One region of the Priestia sp. HNGD-A6 genome, then DNA from elsewhere that is predicted to be linked to it. Evidence: riboswitches for the same ligand, from Rfam matches in the RefSeq annotation. Region 1 holds a riboswitch; each other region holds the start of a gene.

The links. A riboswitch is a leader RNA that binds a small molecule or an ion and turns the genes downstream of it on or off. The one in region 1 is predicted to bind S-adenosylmethionine.
Region 2: another riboswitch for S-adenosylmethionine. It lies ahead of metE (5-methyltetrahydropteroyltriglutamate--homocysteine S-methyltransferase); the one in region 1 lies ahead of SCI76_RS07640 (bifunctional homocysteine S-methyltransferase/methylenetetrahydrofolate reductase).
Region 3: another riboswitch for S-adenosylmethionine. It lies ahead of SCI76_RS15875 (phosphoadenylyl-sulfate reductase); the one in region 1 lies ahead of SCI76_RS07640 (bifunctional homocysteine S-methyltransferase/methylenetetrahydrofolate reductase).
Region 4: another riboswitch for S-adenosylmethionine. It lies ahead of metK (methionine adenosyltransferase); the one in region 1 lies ahead of SCI76_RS07640 (bifunctional homocysteine S-methyltransferase/methylenetetrahydrofolate reductase).

What each region holds. Positions count from the first base shown of each region.
Region 1 covers NZ_CP138621.1:1,494,763-1,499,618, forward strand. Annotated here, with positions in the region: gene SCI76_RS07625 (bifunctional 3,4-dihydroxy-2-butanone-4-phosphate synthase/GTP cyclohydrolase II) at 1-803, opposite strand, end outside; gene ribE (riboflavin synthase) at 820-1,479, opposite strand; FMN riboswitch at 1,758-1,908, opposite strand; gene SCI76_RS07635 (amino acid/polyamine transporter II) at 2,016-3,050, opposite strand; SAM riboswitch class I at 3,383-3,493, shown strand; gene SCI76_RS07640 (bifunctional homocysteine S-methyltransferase/methylenetetrahydrofolate reductase) at 3,601-4,856, shown strand, end outside.
Region 2 covers NZ_CP138621.1:4,424,417-4,429,272, forward strand. Annotated here, with positions in the region: gene SCI76_RS22705 (hypothetical protein) at 1-133, shown strand, start outside; gene SCI76_RS22710 (metallophosphoesterase) at 280-1,155, shown strand; gene SCI76_RS22715 (hypothetical protein) at 1,313-1,483, shown strand; gene SCI76_RS22720 (hypothetical protein) at 1,742-1,993, shown strand; SAM riboswitch class I at 2,074-2,184, shown strand; cobalamin riboswitch at 2,264-2,453, shown strand; gene metE (5-methyltetrahydropteroyltriglutamate--homocysteine S-methyltransferase) at 2,603-4,856, shown strand, end outside.
Region 3 covers NZ_CP138621.1:3,120,342-3,125,197, reverse strand. Annotated here, with positions in the region: gene cysC (adenylyl-sulfate kinase) at 1-594, opposite strand, end outside; gene sat (sulfate adenylyltransferase) at 607-1,758, opposite strand; gene SCI76_RS15880 (inorganic phosphate transporter) at 1,811-2,890, opposite strand; gene SCI76_RS15875 (phosphoadenylyl-sulfate reductase) at 2,910-3,623, opposite strand; SAM riboswitch class I at 3,877-3,979, opposite strand; gene cdaS (sporulation-specific diadenylate cyclase CdaS) at 4,293-4,856, shown strand, end outside.
Region 4 covers NZ_CP138621.1:3,174,617-3,179,472, reverse strand. Annotated here, with positions in the region: gene SCI76_RS16245 (gamma carbonic anhydrase family protein) at 1-211, shown strand, start outside; gene SCI76_RS16240 (phosphatase PAP2 family protein) at 403-927, shown strand; gene SCI76_RS16235 (glycosyltransferase family 1 protein) at 946-2,091, shown strand; gene metK (methionine adenosyltransferase) at 2,125-3,327, opposite strand; SAM riboswitch class I at 3,460-3,577, opposite strand; gene pckA (phosphoenolpyruvate carboxykinase (ATP)) at 3,951-4,856, shown strand, end outside.

The DNA of each region.
Region 1 (4,856 bases):
CAGTCACAGCGCTCAGAGCCAAACACATCTCCAGTCAAGCACTCGGAGTGAACCCGCACGAGAACGGGGCTATTATGATCAATATCACCCTTGATAAGAGCCACATGTTCTTTATTATCAAGTTTATTTGTATATCCTACAGCCTTAAAATCACCAAATGCCGTAGGTAAGCTTACTTCTACTTCACGGCTAATCAGCTGGTCATGTTTACGGCGGTAGGCAATCAAATCTTTTATTGTAATCATTTTTAAATCAAATTGCTCTGCAATCTTTGTTAAATCCGGTACGCGTGCCATTGTTCCATCTTCATTCATGATTTCACAAATAACACCCGCAGGCTTTCCTCCTGCTAACACGGCTAAATCAACAGCGGCCTCTGTATGACCCGCACGCTGCAGAACGCCCCCGTCTTTTGCAATCAACGGAAAAATGTGTCCTGGTCGTTGGAAATCACTTGCTACCGTTGCTTCACTTACAAGAGCCATAACGGTAGCAGAACGTTCGTACGCACTGATACCTGTTGTACTTGAAATATGATCAATACTTACTGTAAATGCTGTTCCATGTACATCCGTATTGTTCACTACCATCGGGTGAAGATTCAATTTATGCGCAATTTCTTCATTAACAGGTGTACAAATTAATCCTCTTCCATGAGTAGCCATAAAGTTAATAACCTCAGGCGTCGTTTTTTCGGCTAATGCAATAAAATCTCCTTCATTTTCTCGATCTTCATCGTCGCATACAATAACCACTTTTCCCTTTTTTAACTCTTCAATGGCTTCTTCTACTTTATGAAACATCGCTTTCACCTCACTGTTAATTTGTAAAACCATGCTGCTGCAACAAATCCTTCATATTACCTGAACGATTCGAGGCGCCAGGAGTTGACTTGTTCGTCATCATTTGATGCATATATTTAGCTAACATGTCGCATTCAATATTCACCTTGTCTCCTCGCTGTTTGTCTCCTACGACTGTGTGAAGCACCGTATGAGGAATAAGAGAAATAGTAAATGATTGGTTGCTGACATCAAAAATAGTAAGACTTGTTCCGTCTACAGAAACAGATCCTTTTAACATCATAAATTCACGAAGTTCAGGGTCGACTTGAATTTCATAATAAAAGGCATTTCCTTTACGTGCTTTGCTTACAATGGTTCCAATTCCATCAACGTGTCCGCTGACGAAATGCCCTCCAAACCGGCCATTTGCAGCCATCGCCCGTTCTAAGTTAACACGTGATCCAACGGTTAGAAGCTGCAGGGTACTTGCTTTAATCGTCTCCGGCATGACGTCGACCGTAAATTCATTTTGAGAGTATGCCGTTACGGTTAAACAAACTCCGTTAACTGAAATACTGTCCCCTAAGTTCACATCTCCTAACACGGTCTTCGCATCAATCGTAAGAACAATTGCTTCTGTAGCCTTTTGAATACGTTTTATTTTTCCAATTTCTTCAATAATACCTGTGAACATTTTCTTCACCTGCTTTGGCGCTATTCCAACCTCTTATGCCGTTTTGAAATAGCAGCTGCTTTTTTTTCATATTTATCTTTCCCCCAACCACTGAAAATAAAAAAGCCCCTTGAACAAATGTCCAAGGGGTCGGCTGAGCTGAATCAGTTTTATCTATGCAAAATTCCGCTAATTGTATACGAAATAAACAGTTATATTTTGTGTACAAAAACAAGGGTAGCTTTAAAAAAGGCAAACCTGTCCCTTATTAATACAACACAAAAAAACAACTGTGCTTCCTGATCCTTCTCCCATCCAGACTTTTACTGTCGGCTCTAGATTTTAACTAGATCCACCGCTAACATACATCGTATGAAAACGGGTCACGGGCTTAAAAGCATATGCTTTATCACCGCCGGTTGGGACTTACACCCGACCCCGAAGGATAATATATTCGACTGCTAGAGTCTTATTTGTTTTACATTATAGCAAAGTAAAATCGACTTGTCACATCATTTAACTTCGTTTTCTCACATCTGTTCTTTAAAATCTATCTTTTAGCTTATTTTTTCTTTTTTAATACATAGCATCCATACAAAAGCTAGTCCAATATAGCCAAATATCGGATACAAAAACTCAAGAAGCTGAGCATATCCAAATTGCCCGATAATAAAGCATGCCAAGATAATAAACGCAAAAGCTTGTTTGTCATTCAGGGGAAGAAATGATTGAAGCTGTTTAGCGATTCCAAATACATTTCCAATCAATGTAGTAAAAATCTCGCCTAACACAACTACCGTAAATAAAACATTCACCCACACTGAGATATTTTTAACAACGGCACTCATAGGAATATCAAGTTGAAATGAATAAGGCAAATTGGAAAGGGCAAGATGAGTAGAAACAAGCATAAACGTAAGTACACATCCTCCTATTACGGCCCCTTTTTTGATCACGCTCTTATCTTTCACGGAGCTTCCTAATGGAACTAAAACGGCCTGAGCCAAAGCTAGATTTAGGGAAATATATAAAAAGGGACTAACCGCCCACTTCCACTGTGTGACGAGCGTTAAGTCTGGCTTCGTTTGAATCAGTGAGAAATAGCTGACATTTGGCACAAAGATGATAAAAGCAAATGAAAGCATCATCGGCACAACAAGAGAATTAACCATTAAAATACCGTTAATTCCTCTTGCGATAAATATATAAGTTAAAACAATTGTACAAATCATCCCAACAGGAGGCCACAGCCCGAACTGTTCTTTTCCTATTGCCCCCGTACTCGCTAGCATGACTGAAGTTACTCCAAATAAAATGACGATCATTACACCGTTTACCGCTTTTCCAAGTACATCACCAAATAAATATGTATTAAGCTGTTGATAAGAAGAAGCCCCAATTGCGTGCGAAAGCAGCATCATTTTCGAACCTAGCCAAATAAAAAACAAGCCGCTGACCAAAATTCCAACCATTCCAAGTTCGCCGTACTGTGTAAAAAATTGAACAATTTCCTTGCCTGTTGCAAAACCGGCTCCTACAACGGTGCCTACATACGTAGCAGCAACCTGCAGCGTGAGTTTCCACCTTTTCATGCCCATCACCCTTCTACCCTTCATAGTTCACTATATGTAGAAACGGTTAAAAAAAGACGAGCCTTTTATATGTAAATCCTCGCCTCACCCGGTGCTGTTCCTTTTTCGTTTTTTTATTTCCTTCTTGTTTTTTTCATGAAAACCCTTTATCCCTTAACATAACGGCAGTTTTCAAACAAAATATACGGATATTTTCCCTTTAACTTTTAAATTTTCCTCAATATTTGCTGGAAATTCACAATTTACTGTTGTATAATTTCTAAAAATCAGATAAATTATTAAATAAGTATTCTTTCTATTTAAAAAAATATGTTTCAATTATATACAATTGATTCTTATCATGAGAGGTGGAGGGACTGGCCCTTTGAAACCTCAGCAACCAGTCGTTAGAGACATGGTGCTAAATCCAGCAAGCAATTAATTTATTGCTTGGAAGATAAGAAGGCGAAAAAAGTCTTCTTCTTAAGAAGACTTTTTCTATTTTATCGGCATATTGCATAAAACGAATCACTCGTGAAATAGAAGCGGAACAATTTAAGGAGGTTTTGACATGGGGTTACTTGAAGATTTAAAGTCTAAAATTTTAATTGGGGATGGTGCCACTGGTACCCTCCTTTACTCACACGGTATTGACAGCTGTTTTGAAGAACTAAACATGACCAAACCAGAAGAGGTTTCTCGTATTCACAGAGCTTATGTAGAAGCTGGTGCAAACGTTATTCAAACAAATACGTACGCTGCTAATTATCAAAAACTTGCACGTTATGGATTAGAAGATTCAGTCAAAGACATCAATGTTGCTGGTGTAAAATTAGCGAAACAAGCTGCAAAAGATCAGGCTTACGTGGTTGGTACACTCGGCGGAATTCGTTCTTTCCAAAAAAATGCTATTAGCTTAGAAGAGGTTAAGCGAAGCATTCGTGAACAAATGTTTTGGCTTTTAAATGAAGGCGTGGATGGCCTTTTATTTGAAACATACTATGATTTCGAAGAATTAAAGACCGTTCTTACACTAGCAAGAAAAGAAACGGATAAGCCTATTATTACCCACGTTTCCCTGCATGATATTGGCGTACTGCAAGATGGGCGTTCTTTAGCAGATGCATTAAAAGAATTAGAAGACTTGGGAGCAGATGTTGTCGGGCTAAACTGCCGTTTAGGTCCTTATCATATGATTCAGTCTCTTGAAGAAGTACCGCTTCCTGATCGTGCTTTCTTATCTGCTTACCCTAATGCCAGCCTTCCGGCGTATGTGGAAGGCAAGCTGGAATATGAAACGAATGAAGACTACTTTGTAGAAAGCGCGCGTTTATTCCGCGAACAAGGGGTTCGCTTAATTGGAGGATGCTGCGGTACAACACCAGCTCACGTACGCGCCATGTCGTCTGCCTTAAAAGACCTGCCTCCGATTACAAGCAAAGTCGTTAAAATGAGACCAGCCGTTACGGTTCAAGAGCGTGAGCAGCAGGATAAACCTCATATGCACGAAATTGTGAAGAAGCGCCGCTCGGTTATCGTTGAGCTGGATCCGCCTAAACAGCTTGGTCCGACGAAATTTTTAGAAGGCGCAAAAGCACTTGATAAAGTCGGCGTAGATGCTATTACATTAGCTGATAATTCTCTTGCCTCACCTCGCATCAGCAACTTGGCAATGGCAACACTGATGCAACAAGAAACAAAAGCACGACCGCTTATTCATATTACCTGTCGCGACCGAAATTTAATTGGACTTCAATCTCATTTAATGGGCCTTCATACGCTAGGAATGAATCAAGTGCTTGCAATTACCGGTGATCCGTCAAAAGT
Region 2 (4,856 bases), 2.2 Mb from region 1:
GAGATCAACTGCGGGGCAACAAGCGGTTCAGCTCATGTCGGCCTTTGCTCGTCTTTGGATTATGCTCCAGCTCTTATTAATAGATACTGAGATTCTAGCTTTTATGTTGTCCTATCCGTGCTTAACAAAATGAAAGAATAGGTAGGCTATGGAAACTCATTTAAATGTGCGTTCTTCTTACAAGAAGATAGTGACCTTCATCAGCAAATTTCCATATAAATAAGTAAGCTTGTTTACTTTTAACCAATTTTATTTAGTAATAGGAGGATTAACTAGTTGATGAATTTGACGCTTCATGAACGTTCTGAAAAGTTATTAAAGCAAAGAATTAAACAATTAAATCCGAGAGATCCATTCAACTTTGTTTTTATGGGCGACAGCAGAGGTGACGGACCAAACGATAATTGTTACACGATGAGCGGTGAATTTGAGCTTGTGTTAAAAAAGGCGGTGGAATTGAATCCGCTGTTTATTATTCATGGGGGAGACACCGTGTATACAGGAGAAAAGAGGTATTTGGAGCACTTTGTTAAGGTTGTCGAAAAAATAGCACCAAACATTCCCGTGTTTGTATGCGTAGGGAATCATGATGAATTAAACCTTGAAGAAAGCAACCTCGAAAACTTCAGAGCCACTATCGGAAAAGTGCACTGGGTCATTGATATTCCTGTCTTTAACTTCCGGTGCATCGCATTAAATAATATCATCAGTCCCAAGAATAAAATATATGGATTTACAGATAGAGAGCTGAATTATTTAGAGCAGCAGCTAGAGGATGCTCCTCGTAATACCGTTGTAGCCATGCATGCGCAGCCAAATATTGGCCGGTGGTCAGACCTGGGAGGTTTTCCTGTAACGACTCCTCAAAGTCAAGAATTTTTTGATTTAATTCAAGAACATCGCGTGAAAAAAGTGTTAGTCAGCCACGTGCATGCGTATGACGAGCAGTTTATTAGAAAAAACAGAAACGGGTCGTTTACGCTTGGAAGAGGTACTGATTTTGTATTATCAGGAGGCGCGGGTGCTCCCCTTGACTTTGAACCGCCTTTAATTTTAAATAATTATAATTTTACGGAGTTTTTTGTTAGCCGGTACGACATTTTAGGACCTCTTCTTTGGAAGGATTTTGGACGACCTCGAAGAAGTTGTTTGTAAAAACAAGAAAGTAGAAAGCAAGGTTCAAAAAAAAGAGGCTGGGAAAAAAGGGTTTTAGGCGAAATGAAAAATGAACCATTGATCAAGATGCTTGATTAGTGGTTCATTTTTTTATTAGGGTAAACGTAGATTTCATGTGTATAGGTCTTTCTAGCAGGTGATTGGAGCACAAGACGAAGACTCCTGCGGGAAAAGCGGAACAGGTGAGACCCCACAGGAGCTTATGCGACGAGGAGGCTCAGCGACCGCCCGCGGAAAGCGAAGTCTTGTACGGAAATCAACTGCGGTGTCACAAGCGATTCAGCTCATGAATCCCATTTGCCTTTAGATTGGATTCACTTCGTTATGTCTCAACCTCTTTTGGAAAACCGTACGAAACCTTGTAGCAGAAGGCTAAGCCAAGCGTTATAATAGATAGTGAATGATGATATATTCTCTATATTTGTCATATATTTGTATTACATATGTAATTGAAGAAAAACATTCACTTGATATACTGTTTAATGACTTAACTTTATCTTAACATTCACAGTGAAATGCGTGTTTATAGAGGCTTAAAACATACACAGCAAATGGAGGAGCTATCATGGCAAACGAAAAGATGCAAGAAGGACTCAATCGTTTTATTAAGGAAGATTTAAATGACCTTTTAGGTAGACTGTTCCCCCTAATGGACCGAGAATGTGCGGAAGAAAAGAGAATGCTTATCGAAACGGCGGTAGAGTACATTTATTCTTCAGGGTATCATCAAGGAGCAAAAGACTTGATCGAAACACATCGAAAAGATGATTACAAATTATTAAGGCAAAAATTAGCGTCAACGCCTCCTGAAAACTAATTTTTTTGAAATTTCTTTTGACAACATAAATGTAAGGTGTTAAGATGACTCTACATTCAAAATATTATAAACAATTAAAACTCTTATTGAGAGAGGCGGAGGGACTGGCCCTGTGAAGCCCGGCAACCATTTAACAATCTTGTTAAAAAGGTGCTACATCCTGCAAAGCGTACAGCTTTGAAAAATAAGAGAGGATTTCATAGATACTATGCCTCTCTATTCATAATAGAGAGGCTTTTTATTTTATGTAAAGGTGTTTTGAATGAACAATTTCATAGAAATGCATCAGGTGCTGTGTAACGAATGTACGCAGCTTAAAAGGGAAGACCGGTGAAAAGCCGGCGCGGTCCCGCCACTGTAATGGGGAGCAACTTATTAACCACTGTTTCATGTTGAAATGGGAAGGGATAGGAAGCGATGAACCTAAGTCAGGAGACCTGCCTGTTGTATGCACTTAAGCTCTACGGGATATAGAGAGGAGTGAGGAATACGTGTTGAGAAAAACAGGCTATCTCAACTTTAGTTAAGTATGCGTATCATCTCTCTTTTCATTTCGAAAAGGGAGATTTTTTAGTTTAGCGATAAAAAAATATACAGGGAGTGGAAAAAATGAGCAGTGTAAAAAGTTCAAATGTAGGTTATCCAAGAATTGGTGAAAAACGAGAATGGAAAAAAGCGCTTGAGCAGTTTTGGGCAGGAAAGCTAGAGAAAGATATCTTTCTTCAGGAAATTGAAGCTCTTCGTCTAGGACATCTGAAAAAACAGCGTGACGCAGGAATTGAATTAATTCCAGTCGGCGATTTTAGCTTATACGATCACGTGTTAGATACAGCGGCTATGTTTGGTTTGGTGCCAAAGCGCTTTGAATATAGCGGAGGCCCGGTATCGCTTGAAACGTATTTTGACATCGCGCGAGGAACAAAAGGTGCGGTAGCTTCTACGATGACAAAATGGTTTAACACAAATTATCACTACATCGTACCCGAGCTTGAGGAATGTACGCCGGCACTTGTAGAAAATCGCCCGCTTCAATTTTACAAAGAAGCAAAACAAAAGCTGAATATCAAAGGCAAACCCGTTATTTTAGGTCCAGTAACATTTGTGAAGCTGTCAAAAGGATATAAAAAAAGTGAGTTTAAAAAAGTAGTTGAACAATTTGTTCCTCTTTATGCGACTATTTTAGCTGAGCTTCAGGCAGAAGGAGTAGAGTGGGTACAAATAGATGAGCCGGTTTTAGCTACAACGCTATCAAAAGAAGACCTGGCACTGTATAAAGAAGTCTATGAAGCTTTGAAAAAAGCGGCACCGAATGTAAAAGTCATTTTGCAAACGTATTTTGACAGCGTTGATTACTACAAAGAAGTTGTGTCTCTTCCTGTTCACGGAATTGGATTGGATTTTGTACATGACCGAGGAGAAAATCTCACGGCGCTTAATAAATATGGGTTTCCGACTGATAAAGTGCTGGCAGCAGGAGTGATTGACGGACGAAACATTTGGCGTGAAAACTTGGACGAACAGCTTTTAACAATCAGTGAAATTGAAGAAGCTGTATCAAAAGACCGTTTGATTCTGCAGCCTTCATCAAGTTTATTACATGTTCCTGTCACGGTGAAAAGCGAAAAAACCATTGAGCCAATTCTAAAAAACGCGCTGTCTTTTGCAGATGAAAAGCTAAAGGAAATCACGCTTTTAACAAAAGCGGTGCAGCAAGGAAAAGAAGCAATAGAAAAAGAAATAAGTGTAAGCAAAAAAGCGATTCAAGCATTAAATGGATCATCTTTTCGAAATCATCAAGACGTGCAAAAAGAGCTGAAGCAGCTGGACAGCTATAAAGCAGAGCGCCAAGCGCCGTTTGACGTACGTCAACGCGTTCAGCAAGAAGCATTTCAACTGCCGCTTCTTCCAACGACAACAATTGGAAGCTTTCCGCAAACAAAAGAAGTGCGAAAAGAGCGTCTGAAGTGGCGTAAAGGAGAGTTAAGCGACAAAGCGTATGAAGCGTACATTAACGCTGAAATCAAAAAATGGATTGAAATTCAAGAAAACATCGGCTTAGATGTCCTTGTGCACGGAGAGTTTGAGCGCACGGACATGGTTGAATACTTCGGTGAAAAATTAGGAGGTTTTCAATTTACAAAGTTTGGCTGGGTGCAATCATACGGTTCTCGCTGCGTGAAGCCGCCGCTTATTTACGGAGATGTCTCGTACGAGCAGGCGATGACGATCAAAGAAACGGTCTACGCACAGTCTCTAACCAATAAGCCTGTTAAAGGAATGCTGACGGGGCCAATTACAATTTTAAACTGGTCATTTGTGCGTGATGATATCCCGCGCTACGACGTGGCAAATCAAATTGCGCTTGCTCTTAGAAAAGAAGTGGAAGCACTTGAAAGTCAGGGCATCTCAATGATTCAAGTAGATGAACCGGCGCTGCGTGAAGGACTGCCGTTAAAACGAGAAAACTGGGAAAGCTACTTGAACGCCGCGGTGTATGCGTTCAAATTAGCCACGGTATCGGTGCAAAACGAGACGCAAATTCACACGCATATGTGCTATTCAGAGTTCGAAGAGATTATTGATGCGATCAAAGCGCTTGATGCCGACGTCATTTCCATTGAAACGTCCAAAAGCCACGGTGAATTAATTTATGCGTTTGAAAAACATACGTATAACCAGGGAATTGGACTTGGCGTATATGATATCCACAGTCCGCGCGTACCGAAGCTTGAAGAGCTGACACGAAACATTGACCGCGCTCTAAAAGTGCTTGATCCTGCATTGTTTTGGATTAATCCCGACTGCGGTCTTAAAACAAGAGGAATCAGCGAGACGGTGGAAGCTTTAAAAGTGATGGTTGAGT
Region 3 (4,856 bases), 1.6 Mb from region 1:
GAATTTTCGGTTAGATAAATATTCAATAACAGTTTGTACACATTCTTCTACAGACTGTGTACTTGTATTAATTGTTACTTCAGGATTAGCAGGTGACTCATAGGGAGAATCAATTCCTGTAAAATCACGGATTTCTCCGCTTCTTGCTTTTTTGTAAAGGCCTTTTGGATCTCTTTTTTCACATTCTTCTAACGGACACTCTACGTATACTTCCAAAAATTCATTCCCCTCTAAGATCTCACGCACTTGAGCGCGATCTTCTTGGAATGGAGAGATAAATGCTGTTAGTACCACTTGACCGCTGTCTACGAACAGCTTAGAAACCTCACCGATACGGCGGATATTTTCTGTACGATCTTCAGCAGAAAACCCTAAATTCTTGTTTAAGCCAAAACGAACATTGTCACCATCTAATACATAATTGCGAATATTTTTATCAAAAAGCGCTTTTGCCACTGCGTTTGCTACGGTAGATTTACCTGAACCCGAAAGGCCCGTAAACCATAATACAAAACTGTGATGATTATTTTGCTCGCGTCTTTCCTGTTTTGTAATTCCAGCATCATGCCACGTAATGTTTGTTGATTTACTCACTTCAACCGCTCCTTATTTTGAAGATACTTTTTGTTTTGCTAATCCCTTAATTAACACTTCAATTACTTCTTTACGGCTGAATGTGCTTGGTGGCACTTCTCCGTTACGAAGCATTTCACGTACCTTGGTACCAGATAGAATCATATGATCTTCCTTGCTGTGAGGGCATGTTTTCGTTGATGCCATCGCTTCACACTTCTTGCAGTAGAAGCTGTGTTCAAAAAATAAAGGTGTAATTCCTAATTCATCTGCCGTAAAGTTACTGAAGATTTTTTGTGCATCATATGTTCCGTAGTAGTCACCAACACCAGCGTGGTCACGGCCTACAATGAAATGCGTGCATCCAAAGTTTTTTCGAACCATTGCATGGAAAATAGCTTCTCTAGGTCCAGCATAGCGCATTGCAGCAGGGAAAACTGCCAAAGCTACACGATCGCTAGGATAATAGTTCTCTAAAAGTACTTCATAACTTTCCATACGGATATCTGCTGGGATATCATCTGACTTTGTTTCTCCTACAAGTGGATTTAAAAACAGGCCGTCTACAATTTCTAATGCTGTTTTTTGAATATACTCATGCGCACGGTGAACAGGGTTACGAGTTTGGAATCCAACAACCGTTTTCCAACCGCGCTCTTCAAATGCTGCTCTTGTTTCAGTTGGATCTAGGTAATACTTTTCAAAACGCGTTTTAGGTGTACGTTCTACAAGTACGATTGGACCTGCTACATATACATTTGGGCGTTCCATCATTTTCTTCACACCAGGGTGGGCAAGTTCTGCTGTGCGGTACACATTTTCCGCTTCTTTTTCTTTATTTGGCGTATATACTTCAGAAACTTCTAAAACACCATATGTCACACCGCTTTGAACTAGTTTTACTTTGTCGCCAATGTTTAATTCTTTAGCCTGCTCTTCTGTTACGGGAAGAGTAATAGGAATACTCCATACAGTTCCATCTGCTAGACGCATATTTTCAACAACTGATTGATAATCTTTTTCTCCTAAAAACCCCGTAATTGGGCTATAAGCACCAATTCCAATTAGTTCTAAATCGCTTAGAGCCATGTTGTCTACTTCAATTTCTTTTGTTAGTGACGTGTAGTCATATGTTGGTTGATATAAATTAATTAATTCTCCACCGTGTGCTTGAATTGTTGTCATTTTGTAAAATCCTCCTTAAGTAATTAACACAATATAATAAAAAGCACTTGAATCACGCAGTCATTTTTTCTTTTTCCGACTGCAGGCTTGCTCTTTTTCTTCTAGTCGTTCTAGCTAAGCTTAGAATACCTCCTGTAGCAATACATCCACTAGCTAGCACCACAAATGAATATAAGTCGCTTTCAAGTACTAATTTCACAAGAACATATGAGATTACGAGTGAAAATACAGGGGATACCACCCAAACCTTTAACATTTGAATGACCACTTCTCGCTGTTCTTTCGTAAATCCCGTTTTCGCTGCGCCTATTCCAATAATAGAAGACGTAGTGACCTGTGTAAGCGGTACTGGCAAACCAAACAGTGAAGCGACTGTAACAAGAGAAGCACCAGTACCCGAGATAATACAGCCTTCTCCTACAGAATAGCGAGTAATTTTTTTTCCGTTTGTTTCAATAACTCGGCCTCCTAGTAAAAGAGCTCCGAGCGCCACCGCCAATCCTCCTGCTATGACACCCGTTGTAGCATCCATTAATCCAGCTCCTACTAGAGGACCGACAGCATTTGCCACATTGTTCATTCCAGCTGAGAAGGCTTCAAAGAATCCCGTTGCAATAACTAAAATCGTTAAAACTCTTTTCCACTTTCCCTCTGCTTCTTTTTTATGCGCTCTGCGCTTTATCACTTTCCCAATCAAAAAAGCAATAACAAATGAAACTAGCGGAACAATAATCCAAAAAGACATGACAATTAAAAGTTTTTCTACATACAGAGATTGATAAGCTACCCCTACTCCAACAACTGAGCCAACTGTTACTTCACTTGTTGATAAAGGGATACCAATCAAATTCGCGAAAAAGAGTGACAGCGTTGCAGCAGCCAGAATGATAATAACTAATTCTACTGACAGCAGTTTTTCAGGTATGATACCTGAACTGATGGTTTTTACCACCTCACCGCCTCCGGTAACAGCTCCGAGCACAATTCCTACAGCACAGATGAACAGGGCCACTCTTCGCTTTTTAATTGCACCGGAGCCGTATGAAACGCCCATAGCAGCTGCTGCACCGCTTGCCCCAATATTCATTGCAAAAAAAAGCGCAATGATAAAGGCAACATATAAAAGCATCATTTATTCAGCTCTTTCGTATTTAAGATTCGTGTAATCCGCACTCCACTTTTTGTGTACCTGCCCATCTTCCTGAACGTAAATCGTCTACATTATAGGCAGGTGCGGTACAGGGCTCACAGCCGATACTTGGGTAGCCTTGATCATGAAGTTTGTTGTATGGCAAATCATGCTTATACACATAACGCCAAATTTCTTTCCATGACCAATGAATTAACGGACAAACTTTCACCTTCTTGAATTTCTCATCTTTATTAAAATAATTCGTGTTGGCACGAGACTCAGACTGCTCACGTCTCAAACCAGAAATCCACGCATCATAAGGAGCAAGGGATTCTCTTAGCGGAATGATTTTTCGAATTTGACAGCATAGGTTAGGCTGACTCTTCCAAAGCTCATCTCCATGTTTTTCAGCTTGTTCTGCAAGAGTTAAATCCGGCTTTTTCATATGAATACGTAAATCAGGGAAGCGTTCTTTAATTGCATCAATCACTTCATATGTTTCTTTAAAATGAACCCCTGTATCTAAAAAGACAATTTCAGCATCTTTTTTCACTTTTGAAATTAAATCAATTAACACGATTCCTTCGATCCCAAAGCTTGACGCATAAATAATTGAATCTCCGTAGGTATCATACGCCCACTGCAATGCTGAAAGGGCTCCTTTTGTTTCATCTTTACTGTCGAACTCTGGAAATGTATCGCTCCAGTTTTCGTACGTATATAAGTCTGCCATTTTCTCCACTCCAATTCTTAGTTATCCGCGTTATCCAATAAAAAAAGACGGTTTTACCCACTAGAATTGGATAAAACCGCCTCTAGTGTGTCTAGTCAGCGAAACTATTTAATTCTTACTTTGCTTCGGCGTGTTCAAAGGTTTGTTTTAAGTCGGGGTTTACAGTCATCGTTGTCCCTCCTCAAAATATCTCTTGCGCTATATCAAAATAAAAAGTCTTCCGTATTGAAAGACTGGGTAGGCAATAATTTTCACCTTATCTTTCAAAATGATACACACTTTGCTGGAATTAGCACCTTGCTAAGCAGGTTGCCGGGGTTCAGCGGGCCAGATCCCTCCACCACTCTTGATAAGCATTTTTTAAAAATTTTAGCATATTTAGAATATTTGTCAACATTAAAAATTATATATCCGATAAGAAAACTATACTTTAAATTCACAGAAATATCTATACTTTTATTTAAAACAACATATGTAAATTTAACCCAAATGTGAACATATCAGTTTATAAAACGCTTTCTTTTTTCCCCGACTTTTTATGTTCTCTTGCTAAATAAAATGCAAAATCTCTCTATAAAATTAATAACGGATTTATGAGCTTTACGGATAATTCACTCACATTAGCACACATTACAGATAACACTGACTGACAGATAGGAGCTATATAAGATGGAGAGACAACCCTTTCAATTAGACGATACAATTAAAAATAATGTGCGAACATATTTACAGCAGATTTCAACTGAAGCCTCTAATTTAATTAAACATTTAGACACGAGTGATCATTGTATTTTATGTGATTTTGAGGAGATGAGAAGGTTATTTCAAGATGTTCAAGCTACGGCCGCCTCTTATTACTTGCGTCATTACTTATCGCCTTATACATTTGAATACGCTGCTCTGTCCCTAGCTATTCATAACCTCTCTGAGAAACGTCACGGCGCTTTAATTGTCATTGAACGGGAACAAAATGTTGATCCTCTTATTCAAAAAGGAATGCCTATTCAAGCTCCTGTCAGCGCTACGCTAGTTGAGACACTGTTCTATCCAGGGACACCCTTACATGACGGAGCCGTCCTAATTAGAAATAATCAGCTTATTTCAGCTGCTAATGTTTTACCTCTCTCGTCTATTATTTCAACGAACAAAAAGTTGGGAACACGTCACCGTGCAGCAATTGGAATGTCGGAAAAATCGGATGCATTAATTTTAGTTGTATCTGAAGAAACAGGT
Region 4 (4,856 bases), 1.7 Mb from region 1:
GGAAATTGGTGAAGGTGCTTTTATCGGTGCAGGAAGTTTAGTGCCTCCCGGTAAAAAAATACCACCTAATACTCTCGCACTCGGTCGACCTGCTAAAGTAATCCGCACTCTGACTGAGGAGGATTTAAAAGATATGCAGCGCATTCGTACAGAATATGTAGAAAAAGGGCAGTATTATAAGTCTATTAAGAAATCTGATTCTTCATTATAAAGGAAACGTTCCCTCAGAAAGTCATACTGAGGGAATTTTTTTAGTATCTCCACAAACTCTCTAATCATGTTCTATTCTCTCCACAATTGTAAAGAAATTTCCATATTAATTTACATCGTTTTAGTACTGCCTCCACAATTAAAGATTAAACTGAATAATAAAGACGTATTTATTAAAAAGGGAGCGACTCTATGAAAGCCAAGTTAATTCAGTATGTATACGATGCCGAATGCCGATTATTCAAAAGTGTAAATCAACATTTTGATCGAAAGCACTTAAATAGATTTTTACGTTTACTAACTCATGCCGGCGGAGCCACGTTTACCATTGTGATAGCGTGCTTGCTGCTATTTCTGCATCCTTCATCCGTCGCTTACGCCTGTGCCTTTTCTCTAGCCGTTAGCCATATTCCTGTTGCCATTGCTAAGAAGCTATATCCGAGACAACGGCCTTATATTCAACTAAAGCATACAAAAGTATTAGAAAATCCATTAAAAGATCATTCATTTCCATCGGGGCATACAACGGCTATTTTTTCGTTAGTTACCCCTCTGATGATTACTTACCCAGCCTTCGCTGCCGTTCTTTTGCCGCTTGCAGTAACGGTAGGCATTTCAAGAATTTATCTCGGTCTGCACTATCCGACGGATGTCATGGTAGGCCTGATACTCGGCATCTTTTCAGGTGCTGTTTCACTGAACATATTTTTAGTCTAATTGATAGGAGGAGTACTCATGAGAATTGCTTTATTTACAGATACATTTGCTCCGGAAGTTAACGGAGCTGCTAAAACACTTTATCAATTTACTCAGTATGTCAAATCAAAGCAAATTCCCATCCAGGTATTTGCTCCTGAATTTGCTCATAATCGGTCGTTTTCACCGTATGTTCACCGCTCGCCTAGCATGCCGTTTTTCCTTTATCCAAACAGCCGCTTTTCATTGCCAAACGTTCTAAAAATTAAAAAGCAGCTGCAGGAATTCAACCCTTCTCTTATTCATTTGGCCACTCCTTTTACAATGGGGCTTTGCGGCTCCTATTACGGAAAAAGATTAGGTATTCCTCTTGTCGGCTCTTATCATACCAATTTTGATGATTATTTATCTCACTATGAACTTGAAAAAATGCGTGTACCACTGCAAAAATATATGAAATGGTTTTATAAACCTGTACAAAAATTATTCGCTCCCTCCGAAGTGACCAAACAGCAGCTAGAAAAACAAGGGTTTCACAACGTAGCTATTTGGTCGCGAGGGGTAAATCACAAATTGTTCCATCCCCACTATGACCGCTTTGATATTCGTATTAAATATAATATAAAAAAACCCTACATCTTAACGTATGTAGGAAGGTTAGCTAAAGAAAAGAACGCTGATTTTTTACTAAAAATTGCCCGATCTTTACCTGATCATATCCGCCACCAAGTTCACTGGCTTATTGTGGGAGATGGTCCTTTAAAAGAACAAATGCAACAGCAAGCATCTGAGCATATGACATTTACAGGCTTTCTTGAAGGTAAGCAACTTGCTCATATCTATTCTTCATCTGATTTGTTTGTTTTCCCTTCAGAAACAGAAACGTTCGGAAATGTCGTACTGGAGTCTCTTGCTTCTGGAACTCCCGTGGTGGCAGCAAATGCAGGAGGAGTTAAACAGATGGTTCAGCACGGGCGAAACGGCTACCTTTGCAAACCTCACTCCTTAGAAGAATTCAGTTCGGCTATTACAGGTTTACTTGATGATTTGCACCAGCGGCTTCACTTTGGCCATGCAGCTAGACACTATGCTCTTACTCAATCATGGGACGCCATTTTTCAGCATTTGCTTTCAGAATATGAAGATGTCGTAGAAAAATCTGCTGAAGGTATTCAATGGGCATAAAAAAAATCTCCGTTTTCACGGAGATTTTTTTTATTATTTAGCTAAAGCTTGAGTTTTTAATGCTTCAGCTTTGTCTGTGAACTCCCAAGGAAGCTCCACATCTGTACGACCAAAGTGACCGTAAGCTGCTGTTTGCTTATAAATTGGGCGACGTAAATCAAGCATTTTAATGATGCCTGCTGGACGTAGGTCAAAGTTTTTGCGTACTACATCTACTAGTACTTCTTCAGAAACTTTTCCTGTACCGAATGTATCAATTGAAATAGATACTGGCTGTGCAACACCAATTGCATATGCTAGTTGTACTTCACATTTATCAGCAAGATCAGCTGCTACAATGTTTTTCGCAACATAACGAGCTGCATAAGCTGCTGAACGGTCTACTTTTGTTGCGTCCTTACCAGAGAATGCACCGCCGCCGTGACGAGCATATCCGCCGTAAGTATCAACGATAATTTTACGACCAGTTAAACCAGCATCTCCTTGAGGGCCGCCGATTACGAAACGTCCTGTTGGGTTAATGAAATACTTTGTATTTTCATCAATTAACTCATTTGGAACAACTGGATTAATTACATATTCTTTTAAGTTACGTTGAATTTGCTCTAACGTTACTTCTGGGTGATGCTGAGTTGAAATAACAATTGTATCGATGCGAACAGGTTTGTTGTTTTCATCATATTCAACTGTTACTTGTGTTTTACCATCCGGGCGAAGGTAAGGAAGAATTTCTTCTTTACGTACTTCTGTTAGACGGCGAGCAAGTTTATGAGCTAATGAAATTGGAAGAGGCATTAATTCTTTTGTTTCGTTACATGCATAACCAAACATTAACCCTTGGTCTCCAGCTCCGATTGCTTCGATTTCTTCATCGGACATTTGACCTTCACGTGCTTCTAACGCTTGGTCTACACCAGCAGCGATATCAGCTGACTGCTCGTCGATAGATGTTAATACTGCACAAGTTTCAGCATCAAATCCGTATTTTGCACGAGTATAGCCAATTCCTTTAATTGTTTCACGAACTGTTTTAGGAATATCCACGTAAGTAGAAGTTGTAATTTCACCGCTTACTAAAACTAAACCAGTTGTTACGCTTGTTTCACAAGCAACACGAGCATTTGGATCCTTTGCTAGGATAGCATCAAGAATTGAGTCAGAAATTTGGTCACAAATTTTATCGGGATGTCCCTCTGTAACAGATTCTGACGTGAACAGACGACGTTGTGTTGACATCAGTTTTCCTCCTTATAAATACGATACATTGTGATACGGTACTCATTCCCTTATTTTCATTACACGTTAAAAAATATAAAAAAACCTTTCCTTGTATCGAGGAAAGGTATCAAATTCTACATAAGCCTTTCACTCTTATCGATCAAGGTTGTGCCCTTGCATCAGGTTAGCACCTTATCGTCTACACAAAAAAATGACGATGGTTGCTGGGTTTCACAGGGCCTGTCCCTCCACCAGCTCGGGATAAGAGAGTATCCGTTCAAGGACATATAATACATGAAAAAGCGCTTCACTGTCAACAACATTCAAATGGAAATCATCTCTTTATGTTTGAATCTGTTTTAATGTAACATACTCAAATTTAAAAATAGTATACCTTATTAAGAATGATCACGAAGTTTGGTTAACAAGACAGAAAAAAAAAAGGCTTTCACTTGAAATAACTTCACTTTTTTTGCTTCTAGCACATATACATGTGTCTAAAATAGGTATAACGTATATTTTTTTATAATACACAAACATTTTTAGTTAAATAGTATAGAATAATTAAATAAATGTGTTATACTAATTATAAATTTCAAACATTAATGAATAAATAATAGCTAAAAAGGAAGGTAGTGCACATGAGTACTGTTGATATGTCTATCGAATTAAATGGTTTGCTTCAATTAAAAACAACAAAACACCAATTATCTGTTCCACAACTTGTTGAAAAAATTCTAGCTCGACGCGAAGGAACGCTGACTTCTACAGGTGCTGTGTCAGTCGAAACCGGAAAATATACAGGTCGCTCTCCTTTGGATAAATTTATTGTAAGCGATGCTGTATCTTCAAAAACGGTTGAATGGGGACCCGTCAATCAGCCAATTTCTGCTCAGCGATTCGATGCGCTATACAAAAAAGTCTTAACCCACTTAAAGAAACAGGATGAACTTTTTGTTTTTAATGGATATGCTGGAGCTGATAAAAAGTATCAGTTACCAATTCAAGTAGTTAATGAATTTGCATGGCACAACCTATTCGCTCAGCAGTTATTCATTCGCCCTTCAGCTGAACAAAAAACAAATGATGATGTGAAGCCGTTTACAATTGTAGCAGCTCCAACGTTCAAAGCTGATCCTGAAACAGACGGGACGAATTCTGAAACCTTCATTATTCTTTCATTAGAGCGACGCATTGTGCTAATTGGAGGAACTGAATACGCTGGTGAAATGAAAAAATCTATTTTTTCAGTGATGAACTTCTTGCTTCCTCAAAACAATATTCTATCCATGCACTGTTCTGCTAACGTAGGAGAAGAAGGTGACGTTGCATTATTCTTTGGTTTATCTGGAACGGGTAAAACAACGCTTTCTGCTGATGCAAACCGTCGTTTAATCGGAGATGACGAGCACGGTTGGTCAAGCTCTGGTGTATTTAATATTGAAGGAGGCTGCTACGCGAAGTGCATTCAGCTTTCCGAAGAAAAAGAACCGCAAATTTTTAATGCAATTCGCTTCGGCGCAGTACTGGAAAATGTAGTGTTGAAT